DNA from 2 places in the Lactococcus sp. DD01 genome. Region 2 is predicted to be linked to the other one. Evidence: riboswitches for the same ligand, from Rfam matches in the RefSeq annotation. Region 2 holds a riboswitch; the other holds the start of a gene.
The links. A riboswitch is a leader RNA that binds a small molecule or an ion and turns the genes downstream of it on or off. The one in region 2 is predicted to bind lysine.

Region 1: another riboswitch for lysine. It lies ahead of LACDD01_RS05280 (ABC transporter permease subunit); the one in region 2 lies ahead of LACDD01_RS10120 (amino acid permease).

The regions. Positions count from the first base shown of each region.
Region 1 covers NZ_KQ968939.1:1,082,500-1,090,059, forward strand. Annotated here, with positions in the region: gene murD (UDP-N-acetylmuramoyl-L-alanine--D-glutamate ligase) at 1-234, opposite strand, end outside; gene LACDD01_RS05275 (amino acid ABC transporter ATP-binding protein) at 374-1,111, opposite strand; gene LACDD01_RS05280 (ABC transporter permease subunit) at 1,112-2,683, opposite strand; lysine riboswitch at 2,772-2,939, opposite strand; gene LACDD01_RS05285 (HAMP domain-containing histidine kinase) at 3,079-4,569, opposite strand; gene LACDD01_RS05290 (response regulator transcription factor) at 4,657-5,352, opposite strand; gene LACDD01_RS05295 (YceD family protein) at 5,454-6,005, opposite strand; gene LACDD01_RS05300 (type B 50S ribosomal protein L31) at 6,221-6,463, opposite strand; gene LACDD01_RS05305 (PTS fructose transporter subunit IIABC) at 6,575-7,560, opposite strand, start outside.
Region 2 covers NZ_KQ968942.1:68,035-75,594, forward strand. Annotated here, with positions in the region: gene LACDD01_RS10105 (GAF domain-containing protein) at 1-228, shown strand, start outside; gene LACDD01_RS10110 (protein kinase family protein) at 241-861, shown strand; gene dnaX (DNA polymerase III subunit gamma/tau) at 874-2,532, shown strand; gene LACDD01_RS10120 (amino acid permease) at 2,568-4,031, opposite strand; lysine riboswitch at 4,107-4,283, opposite strand; gene LACDD01_RS10125 (hypothetical protein) at 4,498-4,710, shown strand; gene rpsF (30S ribosomal protein S6) at 4,896-5,189, shown strand; gene ssb (single-stranded DNA-binding protein) at 5,227-5,721, shown strand; gene rpsR (30S ribosomal protein S18) at 5,841-6,086, shown strand; gene LACDD01_RS10145 (metallophosphoesterase) at 6,195-6,962, shown strand; gene LACDD01_RS10150 (DUF960 domain-containing protein) at 6,996-7,304, opposite strand; gene LACDD01_RS10155 (MurR/RpiR family transcriptional regulator) at 7,336-7,560, opposite strand, start outside.

The DNA of each region.
Region 1 (7,560 bases), on a different contig from region 2:
TTTTACCATAAAATCAAAATCTTCGTCTAAAAGTTCAAGGGGATGGCTACCACAGATAACTTCAATGCCTTCTTCCAAGAGGGCTTGCGCGGCAGGGTTTTCTTCAAAAGCCTTTCCGTCATTTACAGTTACGTGTGCACCTAGAGTATGAAGCAAGCGGGCTGCAGCTTCTCCTGATTTTGCTAATCCGAGGATGAGTACTTTTTTTTCTTCAAAAGTTTTGATTTTTTTCATTGTTCCTATTCTTTCTACTTCCCTCTATTTTACCGCTATTTACCTATTTTTTCAATATAGAGTTTGTATTTGAAAGTTTTACTGTGAAAATAAGAGGTCTTTTGCAAAGAAAAAAAGAGCATAAGCTTGCTCTTTTTATTTAAGCTTTCAAGAAGCGTGAAAGGAAAGCGCGCGTCCGTTCTTCTTTCGGAGCTCCGAAGATTTCCGCTGGCCGTCCTTCTTCAGCAATAACCCCTTTATCCATGAAAATTACACGATCACTTACATCACGCGCGAATTCCATTTCATGTGTAACGATAACCATTGTTAATCCTGTTTCAGCCAGTCCTTTCATTGTCTGTAAGACTTCGCCTACCATTTCGGGATCAAGCGCTGAAGTCGGCTCGTCAAATAATATCACATCTGGATTCATAGAAATTGCACGAGCAATCGCCACACGTTGTTTTTGTCCGCCGGAGAGTTGTGCAGGTTTGGCATTAGCAAAGCTTGCCATGCCCACTTTTTCCAGATTCTCGAGCGCAATAGTCCGAGCTTCTTCTTGGCTTTTTTTCAATACTGTAACTTGCCCAGCCATAACATTTTCGATAACATTCATATTGTTAAACAAGTTGAAGCTTTGGAAAACCATGCCCAGATGCGTGCGATATTTAGGAATATCGAAGCCTTTTGCTAAAACATTTTCACCTTTATAAATTATTTCCCCACCAGATGGCTTCTCCAATAAATTGATTGAACGAAGTAATGTCGATTTACCACTTCCAGATGAACCAATAATCGAAATAACTTCGCCTTGATTTACCGTTAAGTGAATGTCTTTTAACACTTCATTACTGCCAAATGATTTTTTTAAATGATTGATTTCTAAGATTGCTGTCATTTAAGCGTCCCCCGGTTCTTGTACTTGCATTTGATTTTGGATTGGGACGTAAGCGTCTGGTCCATCCATTTTTCTTTCTACAAAGCGTAGAATACGTGTTACTGTAAATGTTAAGACAAAGTAAATTGCACAGATGACAGCAAAGGTTTGGAAATACATAAAGTTTTGTTGCGCCACTGTTGTCCCTTGGAAAAAGAGCTCAGTTACTGAAATTACAGATAAGACTGATGTATCTTTGATATTAATGACAAATTCATTTCCTGTTGCTGGAAGAATATTTCGCAAGACTTGTGGTAAAACAACCTTGCGCATAGTTTGCCCATGTGTCATTCCGATAGCTTGCGCGGCTTCAAATTGCCCTTGATCCACAGAGAAAATACCGCCACGTACAATCTCCGACATATAAGCACCTGTATTGATGGACACAATAATTAGCGCAGCTAAGGTCCGATCCAAACTCAAGCCAAAAGCTAGAGCTGTTCCATAGTAAAGCACCATTGCTTGAACAATCATTGGTGTACCACGGAAAATTTCAATATAAGCTGAAATAAGCCAGCCAAATACTTTATGTAAAAAGGCTAAAAATTTATTACTAATTTCTGGAATAGTACGATAAACACCAATAAGAAGACCTAAAACTGTACCAATAATCGTACCAATCAAAGAGATGAATAAGGTCATCCCTGTACCATTAAGAAACTGTTTGCCGTTATCTCTTACAATACTGATAATTTGATCATACCAAGCGCCTTGTGTTTTAGCTTCTGGTTGAGCAGCAATCATTTCATCCATCAGTTCTTTTTGGTCTTGAGGTGTAAAACCTGTCAAAAAGCTATTAATTACAGGTAAGTTGGGATCATTTTTACGTAAACCTACTGCGACTGTTGTATCATCAGAGTTTGTGACAAAACCTTTTCCTTCGCCAAATTCAATCATTTTGAAGTCTGGATTTGCTTTTTCTGCTGTCACTCCTTCGGGACGTTCAGCTACATAACCATCGATGGCTCCACTTTGTAAAGCCACACGCATGCTTGAAAAATCTTTCATTGCTGTTTGCTTGTTAGCACTTTCAATCTGGTCAATCATGTTATAGTGAAAAGTTCCCAGCTGAGCAGTGATTTTTGCACCAGAGAAGTCTGCTAAACTCGATGCTTGAGCAAAGGGACCGCCACTTTTGACCATCATTACAAGGTTAGATGTGTAATACGGTTCTGAAAAGGCGATTTGTTCTCTACGTTCCGCAGTTGGCGACATTCCTGCAATAATGCCATCGATTTTTCCGGATTTTAGAGCTGGCAGCAAGCCATCCCAACTTGATTTGACGATTACTAATTCTTTATTTAACTTATCAGCAAGTTTTTTTGCAACTTGTACATCGTAACCATTAGCCCATTGGCCATCTACACCATCAATAGGGACAGCACCGTTGCTATCATCATATTGTGTCCAGTTAAAAGGGGCATATGCAGCTTCCATTCCGACACGGAACTGTTCTGCACTCACTTTTGAACTACCGATAAATAATACCGTAAACAACGTCGCGACAAGTAAGAATAAGTTTGTTCTTCTCATAATACTCTCTCTTTCATTTTTCCAAATAAAAAGCAACCTTTACACAGAGAGGTTGCTAAACGTTGTACGTGATTCATATTATCAGTAAGTAACGAATAGCACTCCGCAAAACTGCGACAGTTCAGCAAGTATCCCTTGCTGCCCCAACAAACTCACTTGGACGAGTGAATTCATTTCGGCAATGTCTCCTCCGTTTTACTTCAACGCTTGTCCAGCTCAGTAAAACTTCCTATTCATTGCGACCTCTATCATTTTATTTGTATATTGTATTTTAAATCTTAACCTTTTTTTAAACGAATGTCAACAATTTTCTCGAATTATCAAAAAACTCAAGAAATAAGATTAAGATTAAAAGCCTAGCAAGTACTTTTAGATACTCAGTAGAATTTTTATATTTATTTAATCTTAGGAATTTTTAAAGTAAATTTCGATCCTTCGCCTACAATGGAAGTCACACTGACATCCCCGTCATAGTTTTCCACTATGCGTTGGATAATAGACAGACCAAGACCTGTTCCACCTATATCTCGATTTCGTGCTTTATCGGCACGGAAAAAGCGCTCAAAGACATGTTTTAAATCTTCTTGACTAATGCCATAGCCACGATCCTCAACTGTCGTAATAATGTATTTGTCATCTTCTTCTAGATGGATTTTCACTTCTTGGCGATCTTTAGGCGAGTATTTTATCGCATTATCAATCAAAATTTTTAAGCCTTGTTCATAATGGTTGGGATAAATATGAGCCAATCTACCCGGCGTCAAGTAATTTTCAACAGTTAAATTTAAATCAGGATGAATAAGGAGAAAGTTTTTCTTAAGAAAATTAGAAACTTCTGTTGGATCACAGATCAGATCTTCATCTTGAAAATCAATGCTTTCAAGACGGGCCAATGCAAGCATCTCCTCTAACATCGTTCTCATCGTGCTAACTTCTTCTATACTGGCCTGTAAAGACTCCTCAAGCACTTCCGGATCATTTTTCCCCCATCGATTCAAGAGATTCAAATGACCATCTAAAACTGCAAGTGGCGTACGTAGCTCGTGACTGACATCAGAAACAAAACGTTTCTGCTGATCAACGTAATCGTTAAGCTTAATCATCATGTCGTTATAAACAGTCGCCAGTTCTTCAATTTCATCGCCTGTTTGAATCACTACAGGTTTGAAATCCGCCTTCAAATTATTGGCACGTGTAGTAATCGCATCGTGCAAACGCTCTAGAGGCTTGATATAGCGACTTGCCATAAAATAACCGACAAACTGAGCAATAAAGAGAGCAATAATTTCTAAGATAATCAGGGCAATCAGTAGCTTTGTTCGCACGCTGTAATAATAACTCATATCATAGAAAGCCTGCACATAGCCAATCAGTTTCCCTGTTTTTTTAGAATGAACGGGTCGTTCAACCAAATAACCAGAATATTCACCAAATGTACGTACAGCATGAGTAGAATCCCCCACATCTTTCCTTAGCGGGAAACCATACGAATTGGTCGAATAAATCAAATTTTCACCGACATCAAAAACATAAAAAGACTTCCTAGAACCAATCATACTTCCAAGTGTTTCTAGCTCATTTTCTTTTCCCTGACTGGATGCTGTGTAGTCTTTGGCATAAGCCAAATAATTTGCAAGATTGTCTTCCGACAGTTTGCTTTCCGATTGGGATAAACTTTGCTCAACATTGTCCAGAGCTTTCATCATGTCCTCTTTTTCAGAATTGATGAAGGTTGTTATGGTCAGTTGATAAACCAATACTGTAAAAATAGTGAAGGTTATAAAACAAAAAATCGTATTTGCAAAGGCCCAACGTAGCATGATGCTTCGCTTACGCTCGGGCAGATTTTCTGCTTTTTTCTTCTTCGAATCAAAAAATTTTACCATGTCGCATTTTTCTATTTCTTTACATCGCCATAAAAGGAATAAATCTAGTGGCAAAACCACTAGAAATCTTCTTATATATTCCCTATATTATTTGCGGTCACGCATGACATATCCCATACCACGAACCGTTTGAATATAACTTTCGCGGCCTTCCACGTCAATTTTGTTACGCAAATAGCGGATATAAACGTCAACAACGTTTGTTTCTGTACCTTCTTCGTAACCCCATACTTCAGAAACCAAGTATTCGCGTGTTACGACGTCACCCACATTTTGCATCAGGGTCAAAAGCAAATCGTATTCACGACGTGTAAGGTCAATAACTTTTTTTCCGCGATGTACAGTGCGGTTTGTTTTATCAATTACCAAATCACGGAATGAAGTATTGTCTGATTTTTCAATCGTGTGGATATGGTCTTCACGACGGAAGAGTGAACGGACACGCGCTAACAATTCTTCAATTGCGAATGGTTTTGTAATATAGTCATCCGCTCCAATATCAAGACCTGCTACACGATCCATTGTTGAGTCACGTGCAGTCATCATAATAATATGTGTATCTTTTTCACGGCGTAAGCGTCGTGCAACTTCAAAGCCATCCAGCTCTGGGAGCATTAAGTCGAGCAAAATCAAATCATAATCTTTTGACATTGCTTCTTCAAGACCTTTACGACCATTGTCTTGAACCGCAGTTTGATATCCTTCGTGTTCAAGCTCAAGTGAAACAAATCTCGCAATGTTTTTATCGTCTTCGATAATCAAAATACGTTTAGATGAATTCATAGTTTAGCCTCATTAATATCTTTTCTTTTTAATTTTATTTCCTCTATAATGAAATTATAATATAATTGTAATTTTGTTGCAAGTGTTTTATGAGATTTTTCTTAATTTTTTTCTTCGGAAAAGAAATCTGCCAATCCTGCAAAAGGTGATTTATTTTCTTTATCTGCTTCTTCTTCTTTTTGTTTCTGATAGTCTGCTTCAGACAAGACAGACCAGTTCTTGCCAGAAGGTAAACTTGTAGCTCCAGCTTTCTCATCTTCTGCTAAAATTTGCAAGGGAATTTCTAAAAGAATATTATCAGCTACCGATTCTGATAGACTAATCCAATCTGCTTCCAATGTAAATATCATGTCACTGTCCAGTAAATCTTCATTCTTTTTAAGAAACTCATCTGTGGTGAAGGCTTCATTCACAGCGATTGACATAAGATACTCTACTGGCTTCAAGCTCCGTGATGATGGTAAAGTCAAATCCACTTCAAGTGTATAATCCAAGTAATAGATGCCATCGTCATAGGCGATTTGTCCTTGAACATTTACAGGTTTTGCATCAAGGATTTCTTCTGAGCGTTGCTTAAGTTCTTCCGTTAAATCAAGCGCTTCTTCGAATTTAATTATTTTCTTTTTTGATACTTCTAAAATAGACCATTTCATATTTTATTTTTCCTTTATCTTTATAGTGAGTTTAAAAGAAGGCATATTCACGCATGCCTTTAATTTTATATGTGTATACTATCTGTTTCTATTATATGATATTTTTTTAATTTTTATAGCCCAATGAACTAAAAGATGTTCAGAATTTGCTTACAGTTGGACTTGATTTACCATAGCAAATTTGAGCGATAATAAAAAAGCGCCGAAGCACTTTTTTATTTTCCATATTTCTTGTTGAAACGAGCGATACGTCCGTCCGCTGCTTGGAATTTTTGACGGCCAGTGTAGAATGGATGTGAGTCAGAAGAGATTTCCACACGAATCAATGGATAAGTGTTTCCGTCTTCCCATTCAACAGTTTCTTTCGAACCTTTAGTTGAACCGCTCAAGAATTTAAAACCAGTAGTTGTATCCAAGAACACAACAGGTTGGTAATTAGGATGGATGTCTTTTTTCATTTTGCAAAATTTCCTTTCTGCCTTGGACTGTTTGCCAGACCAAAGTTTGTTAGACCTTAATATTCTAACAGATTTGTTGCTGAAATTCAAGCTTTTTTGTTATTTAAAATACTATTTTTCTTTTTTCAAATAACCGAACATCAAACCAGAAACAAGAGCACCAATCAAAACAAAGAGAAGGTATAAAAGTGGGCCATTTGTTAGAGCTAAGACGAAGATACCGCCGTGTGGTGCCATCAATTTAAGACCTGCCGCACCAACGAGTCCACCTGCTAAGGCTGAACCAACAACAAATGAAGGAATAGCACGTGCTGGGTCAGCAGCACCAAATGGGATGGAACCTTCTGTAATAAATGAAAGTCCCATAACAATATTTGTTAAACCTGATTGACGTTCTTCTTTTGTAAATTTATTTTTGAAGAAGAGGACGGCAACTGTAGTTGCAAGAGGTGGAACCATACCACCAGCCATAACCGCTGCCATAACGACTGAGCCACCAGTAGCAACACTTGCGGCCAATGTTCCTGTACCGAAGATATAAGCAGCTTTGTTAATTGGTCCACCAAGGTCAACTGCCATCATACCACCAACGATAATACCAAGAACTAAAGCTGATGCTCCATTAAGGCTGTTCAAGAAGTTTGAAAGGCCTGTATTGATTGCTGCCATAGGAATATTGATGAAAAGCATGATCAATCCTGTGATGAATGTCCCTAAAAGTGGGAAAATCAAGATTGCTTTAATCCCATCTAACGATTTAGGCAAGACAGTCAAGAGCTTACGCAAGAGGATAATAACACCACCAGCAATGAAACCACCAACTAAAGCGCCAAGGAAACCTGATGGAATCATTGTAGCTGGATCAAGTTTGCCAAAGGCAAGACCAGAGGCAGCCATTGAACCCGCAACGAAACCTGCAACTAAACCAGGTTTATCTGCAATTGAGTTGGCGATAAAACCAGCTAGGACTGGAAGCATGAAAGCAAAGGCTGCGCCCCCGATATTTTTAAAGTAAGCCGCAATCGGATGATAAGAACCAAGGTTGGCCAATTGATCTTTAGGAACACCCATTGATTGGTCTATCAAGAAGGCAAGAG
Region 2 (7,560 bases):
AAACGCCAAACATTGATTGTTGACAATGTTAAAGAACATAAAAACTATATTTCTTGTGACAGCCGAGCACTGTCAGAAATTGTAGTACCGATTATTAAAGACGGCGAATTAAAAGGAGTTTTAGATTTGGATGCTTCAGAAACTTCCTTTTATGATGATGTCGATCAAAAATATCTTGAAGAATTTTGCCACATTTTGTCAGATATGACTGATTGGAAATTTTTTTGAGCGAGGTAAACAATGAAGGAAACAGTAAATAACTTTATAGCAGATAAATTTGGTACCAGTGAGGTGAAGCCTGTAGGTTTTAATGCTTTGGCTCAACCTAAAGCATTTGCTCAAGATTTGGGTAACTTTGTGTATCAGTTGCACCAATTAGAAGCAACGGGAGCCGAAAGCCCAGCCTTAATGTTGCCGGTCATCGAAGCTGAATTTTTGACACTGTTGGATCAAATGAAAAGAATTGCACCTGTAGAAGGTCTGCGCTTGTATTGGGATAAAGCTTCTAAAAATCCATGGACTAAGCCCGCGGTCGTGTTACATGGGGATTTGAACTTAGATACCGTGTGGAAGATGGCCGACAAATTTTCGGGAGTGGCTGAAACAACAGCTTCCATAGTTGGCGATCCAGCCTGTGATTTGACTATTGCATGGGAAATATTTGATGAGAAACAAAGAAAGATATTTTTCTCCGCCGCTGAAGCCGATAAGGCAACAGTCATCCGCGCTCGCGTTTGGGCTATTTACAAGGCAATGAAAAATTATAACGCTGCCGATATTGATCAGTCTATACTGGCGCGTGATGTTCTTTTCCGAATCAATGAAGAGCTCGGTCTTGGCGCAGAGCCAGACCTTTATTAGAAGGAATGAAAAATGGCTTACCAAGCTTTATATAGAAAATACCGTAGTCAAAGATTTGATGAGATGGTTGGCCAAGAAGTGGTGGCCACAACCTTAAAGAATGCTATCGTTAATGGGCAGATTTCCCACGCTTATCTTTTTAGTGGTCCACGTGGGACAGGAAAAACTTCCGCGGCAAAAATTTTTGCCAAAGCAATTAACTGTCCTAATCAGAAAGAGGGAGAGCCTTGTAACACTTGTGATATTTGTCAAGCTATTACCCAAGGCAGTCTTGAAGATGTGATTGAACTTGATGCTGCTTCGAATAATGGAGTTGACGAAATTCGTGAGATTCGAGATAAATCAACCTATGCAGCCAGTCGCGCAACTTATAAGGTTTATATTATCGATGAGGTTCATATGCTTTCAACGGGAGCATTCAACGCTTTACTGAAAACCTTGGAAGAACCTACAGATAATGTTGTCTTTGTTTTAGCAACAACTGAGCTTCAAAAAATTCCGGCAACAATTATTAGTCGTGTGCAGAGATTTGCTTTTAAAGCTATCACGACAAATGATATTCGTCAGCACTTAGCAGAAGTTTTAGCTGATGAGAAGATTGAGTTTGAAGATGCGGCACTTGATGTCATTGCAAAATCTGCCGAGGGAGGAATGCGTGATGCCTTGAGTTTATTGGATCAGGCCTTAAGTTTTTCTGATGGCAAGCTTGCAGAGAAGGATGCTCTTTTAGTGACAGGCTCCATTGCCAATGAAGCGCTTGTCTCTTATGTTGCAGCATTGACCGCTTCAGATGGACCAACTGCACTTGATGCTTTGGAGAAAATCTTTCTTGAAGGTAAAAATATGTTGCGTTTTACGGAAGATCTCTTAACTTATTTCCGTGATTTGCTTTTGCGGGAAAATAATGAAATCCCACGACCTCGTCTTTACCAATGGATCAACATTGCGATTGAGTCTCTGAAAATTATTAAAGAAACAACACAGAGCAAAATTGCTGCTGATGTGATGACGATGCGTCTTGTAGATGCAGGTGCTTATTCTTCTGCGGAAGATAAGGAAGTTCCGGAAAGTTTGAGCCATGAGCTTCAGGCTTTAAAAGCAGAAGTTGCAGAGCTAAAAGCTAAATTGGCAGAAACGGGCAACCAAACGGTGGTATCCACTGTCAGTCAAGAAGTTCAAATTAAGCAGCAAGTGAAAACGAAAACAGTCACCGAAAAGTACACTGTAAATCAAGATTTGGTTTTTAAAGCTTTAAAGGAAGCGACCAACGAAGCTCGTCAAGCAGTTTTTGGTGCATGGCCTGAAATTGTTTCCAGCTTTACCAAACCTTCAGACCGTGCCTTAATCAATAATACTGCCCCCGTGGCAGCCTCAAGTAATTTTGTGGTAGTTACTTTTCCTCATGGTAATTTAGCAAAGCGTGTTACGGAAAATGAAAACCTACAATTAACTTTTGGCAATTTAATGTCATCAATATTGGGATTCTCGCCTGAGATTATTGCTTTAGCAGAGCAAGATTGGCAGTCTGTACGTCAAGAGTATGTCTTAAGCCTTAAAAAAGGGGAGCAGCATGTTACAAAAGATACGGAATCTGAGCCAGAAGCAGAAGAAGTTCTTGTAAGTAAGGCTAAAGAATTTTTTGGCGAAAAAGTGAAGATAATCAACGACTAAAAAAACGCCTTATGGCGTTTTTTTTTTTAGTCGTTTTAATCAATATCACGGCTTAAATCAACTTCTTCAAGCGGAATAAGTTTTGTTTTCTTCACGATTTTGTAAGAGAAATATAAAATCAAGAAGAGAGGTAAAGCAAGGTAGGTCGTAATGATGCTTTGCGCATTCATCGTTACGGTAGTAATTTGCCCGATAACGATAATGATTGAAAGAATAAGAGCGATGATTGGTCCAATAGGGAACCATTTAGCATGGTAGCCTAACTCAGAAAGTTTATGACCTTGTTTAATAAAAGCACGGCGGAAGCGGAAATGGCAGATAGCAATTCCAATCCAAGCCAAGAAACCAGACAAACCGGAAGCAGCGACCAAATAGAAATAAATTTCAGTTCCGAAGATACTTGTTAAGAAGGCCAAAAGACCGATGGCAACAGTCGCTAAAATTGCATAAATTGGTACGCCGTTACTTGTATTTGTTTTAGCGAAGATTTTCGGTGCATGCCCCTCTTTTGCCATACCAAAAAGCATGCGAGAAGCAGCATATAACCAAGAGTTTGCAGATGAAATAACCGAGGTTAAGATGACAGCATTCATAACGGATGCAGCAGCAGCTAAGCCAGCACGTTCAAATACCAAGGTAAATGGAGAAACGGTAATGTCGCTTTGGGTTGCTGCACGGAGAAGACTAGGGTCTTTATAGTAAACCAAGGCACCGATTACGAATATTGAGAGGAAATAGAAAATAATAATCCGCCAAAAGACTTGTTTAATCGCTGAGGGTACATTTTTCTCAGGGTTTTCTGACTCGCCGGCTGCGATACCAACGATTTCTGTACCTTGGAAAGAGAAGCCTGCAATCATGAAGACAGCAATCATACCTCCAATACCACCGACAAAACCATGATTTCCTCCAGCAGAAAGATTGCGTGCCACATCTGGCTTATAACTCATAACTCCAAAAATTGTTGCGAGACCAATCACGATAAAGGCGATAACAGCGATGACTTTAATTGTCGCCATCCAAAATTCTGCTTCACCATAAGCTTTAGCTGAAATGAGGTTAACCAAGAGGATGAGCGCAATCACAATAGTCGACCATATCCATGTGGGCACATGGGGCAACCAGAACTGCATAATAACACCAACTGTAGCTGCCTCAACCGCTACAGTAATTGCTGAGTTAAACCAATAGTTCCATCCCATAGCGAAGCCGAAAGCTTTATCTACATAACGGTCAGCGAAAGAAGCAAAAGAGCCTGATACTGGAAGATAGGAAGCCATTTCACCTAAAGACGTCATAAGGAAGAAAACCATGAGCCCAATGGCGACATAGGCAACTAACGCGCCTAAAGGTCCAGCTTGAGAAATCGTTGCGCCTGATGCAACAAATAGCCCGGTGCCAATAGTTCCTCCTAAGGCAATCATTGTTAAGTGACGATGTTTAAGGCCACGTTTAACTTGCGTGGATGGCGTGGCCTCATTATTTGAAGTATTATCCATTACTTCTCTCCTAAATTTATAAATATTAATACAAAAAGCAATCCCTAGAGATTGCTAAACGTCAGAAAGATCTTTCATCCGAATAGCGCATCATGGTCATAGTTAGACCACGACAGTTTAACAGGTATTTCCCGCTAAACCAAGAAAAGTCGGTGAGCATAACTTTTCTTTCGGCAACCGCTCCTGGGCTAAACTTCTCAGCATGCTCTAGCTCTGCTTAGCTTATTATTGGTTGCGACCTCTATCGTTTATTAAGTATTTATGAATATTTTAGATTAATTTGAGAGGGATGTCAAGGACGAGCCTGCTAGATTTGAATAATTATACACGTTGTTGTTTAAAATTACAGATTTTTTAATGTTTAGCCATTAAAAATCTAGACATTTGTTTTAGAGATTAAAAAGAGTTATAATATAAGAAGAGATGATTGCGTTTTCATCTCAATTATATCTGGAGGTGGTTTTCAATGACGTTTACCCCAAAATATGTATCTCCAACTTACGTGGGAGAAAAAATAGTATGCGTAACCCGTAGCCAGGAAGGGGAAATCTCCCACTTATACCAGCGCTTTGATAGCCGTTGCAAGTTGCATTTTATCGTGAAAAAGCTTGGCTATTATCAATCGAAAGAAGGTGAGTATCGCTACATTCCAGCTAATGTGCTTGAGGTAGTCGCTTAATAATAAAAAATGATGAGAAATCTTCTGCAGAGGCAGAGGGTTATTTTTTATTTTATAATAGAATAAATAAGATAAATCAACTTGCAAAATGTAGCTAAATTTGATAGAATATATACTTGTGAGTAAAAACTCATAACTTACACAGGCTCCAACCTGTGTCATTAGTCCAAAAGGAGGAAAAATCAATGACAAAATACGAAATTCTTTATATTATTCGTCCAAACATTGAAGAAGAAGCAAAGAAAGCCCTCGTTGAACGTTTCGATAGTATCTTGACTGACAACGGTGCTGCTAATCTTGAGTCTAAAGACTGGGAAACACGCAAACTCGCTTACGAAATTCAAGACTTCCGCGAAGGTATCTACCACATCGTAACTCTTGAAGCTGCTACTGATTCAGAAGCTTTGAGCGAATTTGACCGTCTTGCTAAGATTAACGGCGACATTCTTCGTCACATGATCACTAAAGTAGAAGCTTAATTCTAGTTTAGCTGGACAAATTTAAAGGAGAAGCATCATGATTAATAATGTTGTTTTGGTCGGACGCGTTGTGCGTGACCCTGAACTGCGATACACACCGCAAAATACTGCGGTTGCTACATTTACGATTGCTGTTAACCGTCGTTTTAAAAACGCGCAAGGCGAACGTGAAGCTGATTTCATTAACTGTGTCATCTGGCGTCAATCTGCTGAAAACTTGGCAAATTGGGCTAAAAAAGGTGCCTTGATTGGTGTAACAGGTAGTATTCAAGTGCGAAATTATGAAAACAAAGAAGGTCAACGTGTTTACGTGACCGAAGTATTGGCTGATAACTTCCAAATGCTTGAAAGTCGTGCCGCACGTGAAGGTGGCTCTGGTTCATATTCTGCACCACAGCAACAACAATCACAAAATCGTCCTTTTGCTGGCTCTAACAGCTCAGCAGGAAATTCAACACCTGATTTTGGTCGTGATGCAGATCCATTTGGTGGCTCACCGATGGAAATCTCAGATGATGATCTTCCATTCTAATAAGTAAGGCAGCTGTACAAGGCAGTCTAACTGAGCCCTATTCGTTGAGTATAAAAGCGGTATCCGTATTGACTTTTCTACTCAACAACATCATACAATAATATAAGGAGAAACACACTATGGCTTTTCAAAAACGTGGTGGCTTCAAACGCCGTAAAAAAGTTGACTTTATCGCAGCTAACAAAATCGAAGTTGTTGATTACAAAGACACTGAACTCTTGAAACGTTTTATCTCAGAACGTGGTAAAATCTTGCCACGTCGCGTAACTGGTACTTCAGCTAAAAACCAACGTAAAGTGGTTACAGCTATCAAACGCGCACGTGTTATGGCTCTCTTGCCATTCGTAGCTTCAGACGAAAACTAAGAAATAACTAGGCACCTTCGGGTGTTTTTTTGTTACGTGCTTTGATACAATAGGGAGCGTGAATCTCATTATGAAGAATAAAAAATCTGAATATGGTAAAATAAAGCAATGACATGGATTATAATTTTACTTTTCTGCCTTTTGGCTTATGGTATTTTCGTTGAACCGCATTTGATGCGTGTGCGACAAGTGAAAATTTCAAACACAGCCGGGCTGAAAGTTGCACACTTTACCGATACACATTTTAATTGGCACACACATCCACGCCGCTTTTTTAAATTTTCAAAACACATAAATAAAACACAACCTGACTTGATCTTGTTCACAGGCGACTTATTTGATAAAGTCGATTGGGCGCAAGCGCATGATGTTGATAAGGTAAAAGAAATTTTAGCAGAACTTGAAGCACCCTTAGGAAAATTTGCGATTTTGGGTAATCATGATTTTTCGCATGAAGGGGATGCTAACTATATAAGAACTTTTCTAAAGGAAGCAGGTTTTACTGTACTTACCAACCAATCACTCATGTCAGGAACAGTATCATTAACCGGACTTGATGATTTACGTGAAGGACAACCAAATTTTAGTATGGTCCCTGAGCAAGGAAAGTTTTCGATTTTAATGATTCATGAGCCGGATACGATTTTACAAGTAGAATTTCCTGAAAAATATGATTTAGTCGTTGCAGGACATAGCCATGGTGGGCAAATTCGTCTTGGTAATTTGCGCTTACGTAATGATGGCTCAAAGGTGTATGATTCTGGTCTATACATATTAGGGAAATATACAAAACTTTTTGTCAATGCCGGTATTGGCCTAACCTTTTTACCAATCAGATTTGGTGTTCCTCCAGAAATCGTCTATTATGAAATTTAAAAAGTCTCCAGAATTTTATCTGGAGACTTTTGTTTAACGTTCTTGTGAAGAGATAATGGTTTCTTTACCATTATTATCAACAGCATGGAAATGCCGAGGCCAAGAATTATTAAAAGGGTATTGGAAATCAACTGTAATGGTTAAAGGATTGTGCGGCTGTGAAAATTTCACAGAAAGCAGTCCTTTTTGGTTGAGTAATTCAAAATTGATAAGGGGCTCAAGCGGGATAACGCCTTTTAGCTGATTGTCAATGATGAACCAAAAACTGTCAATGATTTCACCAGGAATACTAGAGACAGTTCCATAGCTTGCATAGCGTCCTTTTGTTTCAGTAAATGCCATTTTGGTCCTCCTTTATCATTAACTTTCTAGTTTAATTTAAACGGGTTTGGCTGATCACTTCTCGAATGTTTTCCAAAGTATCTTCGATTGAATCCTGAGCTTTCATCCCGTACATCAAAAAGATGGCATCGAGAAGACTAATTTGAGAAACGGTTGAAGCGACAGCTTCAGGTCGAAAAGATATTTCTTCAGCGATTGAAATAAGTGCCAAGTCGCTTTTTTTCACCAAGGCTGAGTTGGCAAATGACGTAATGGC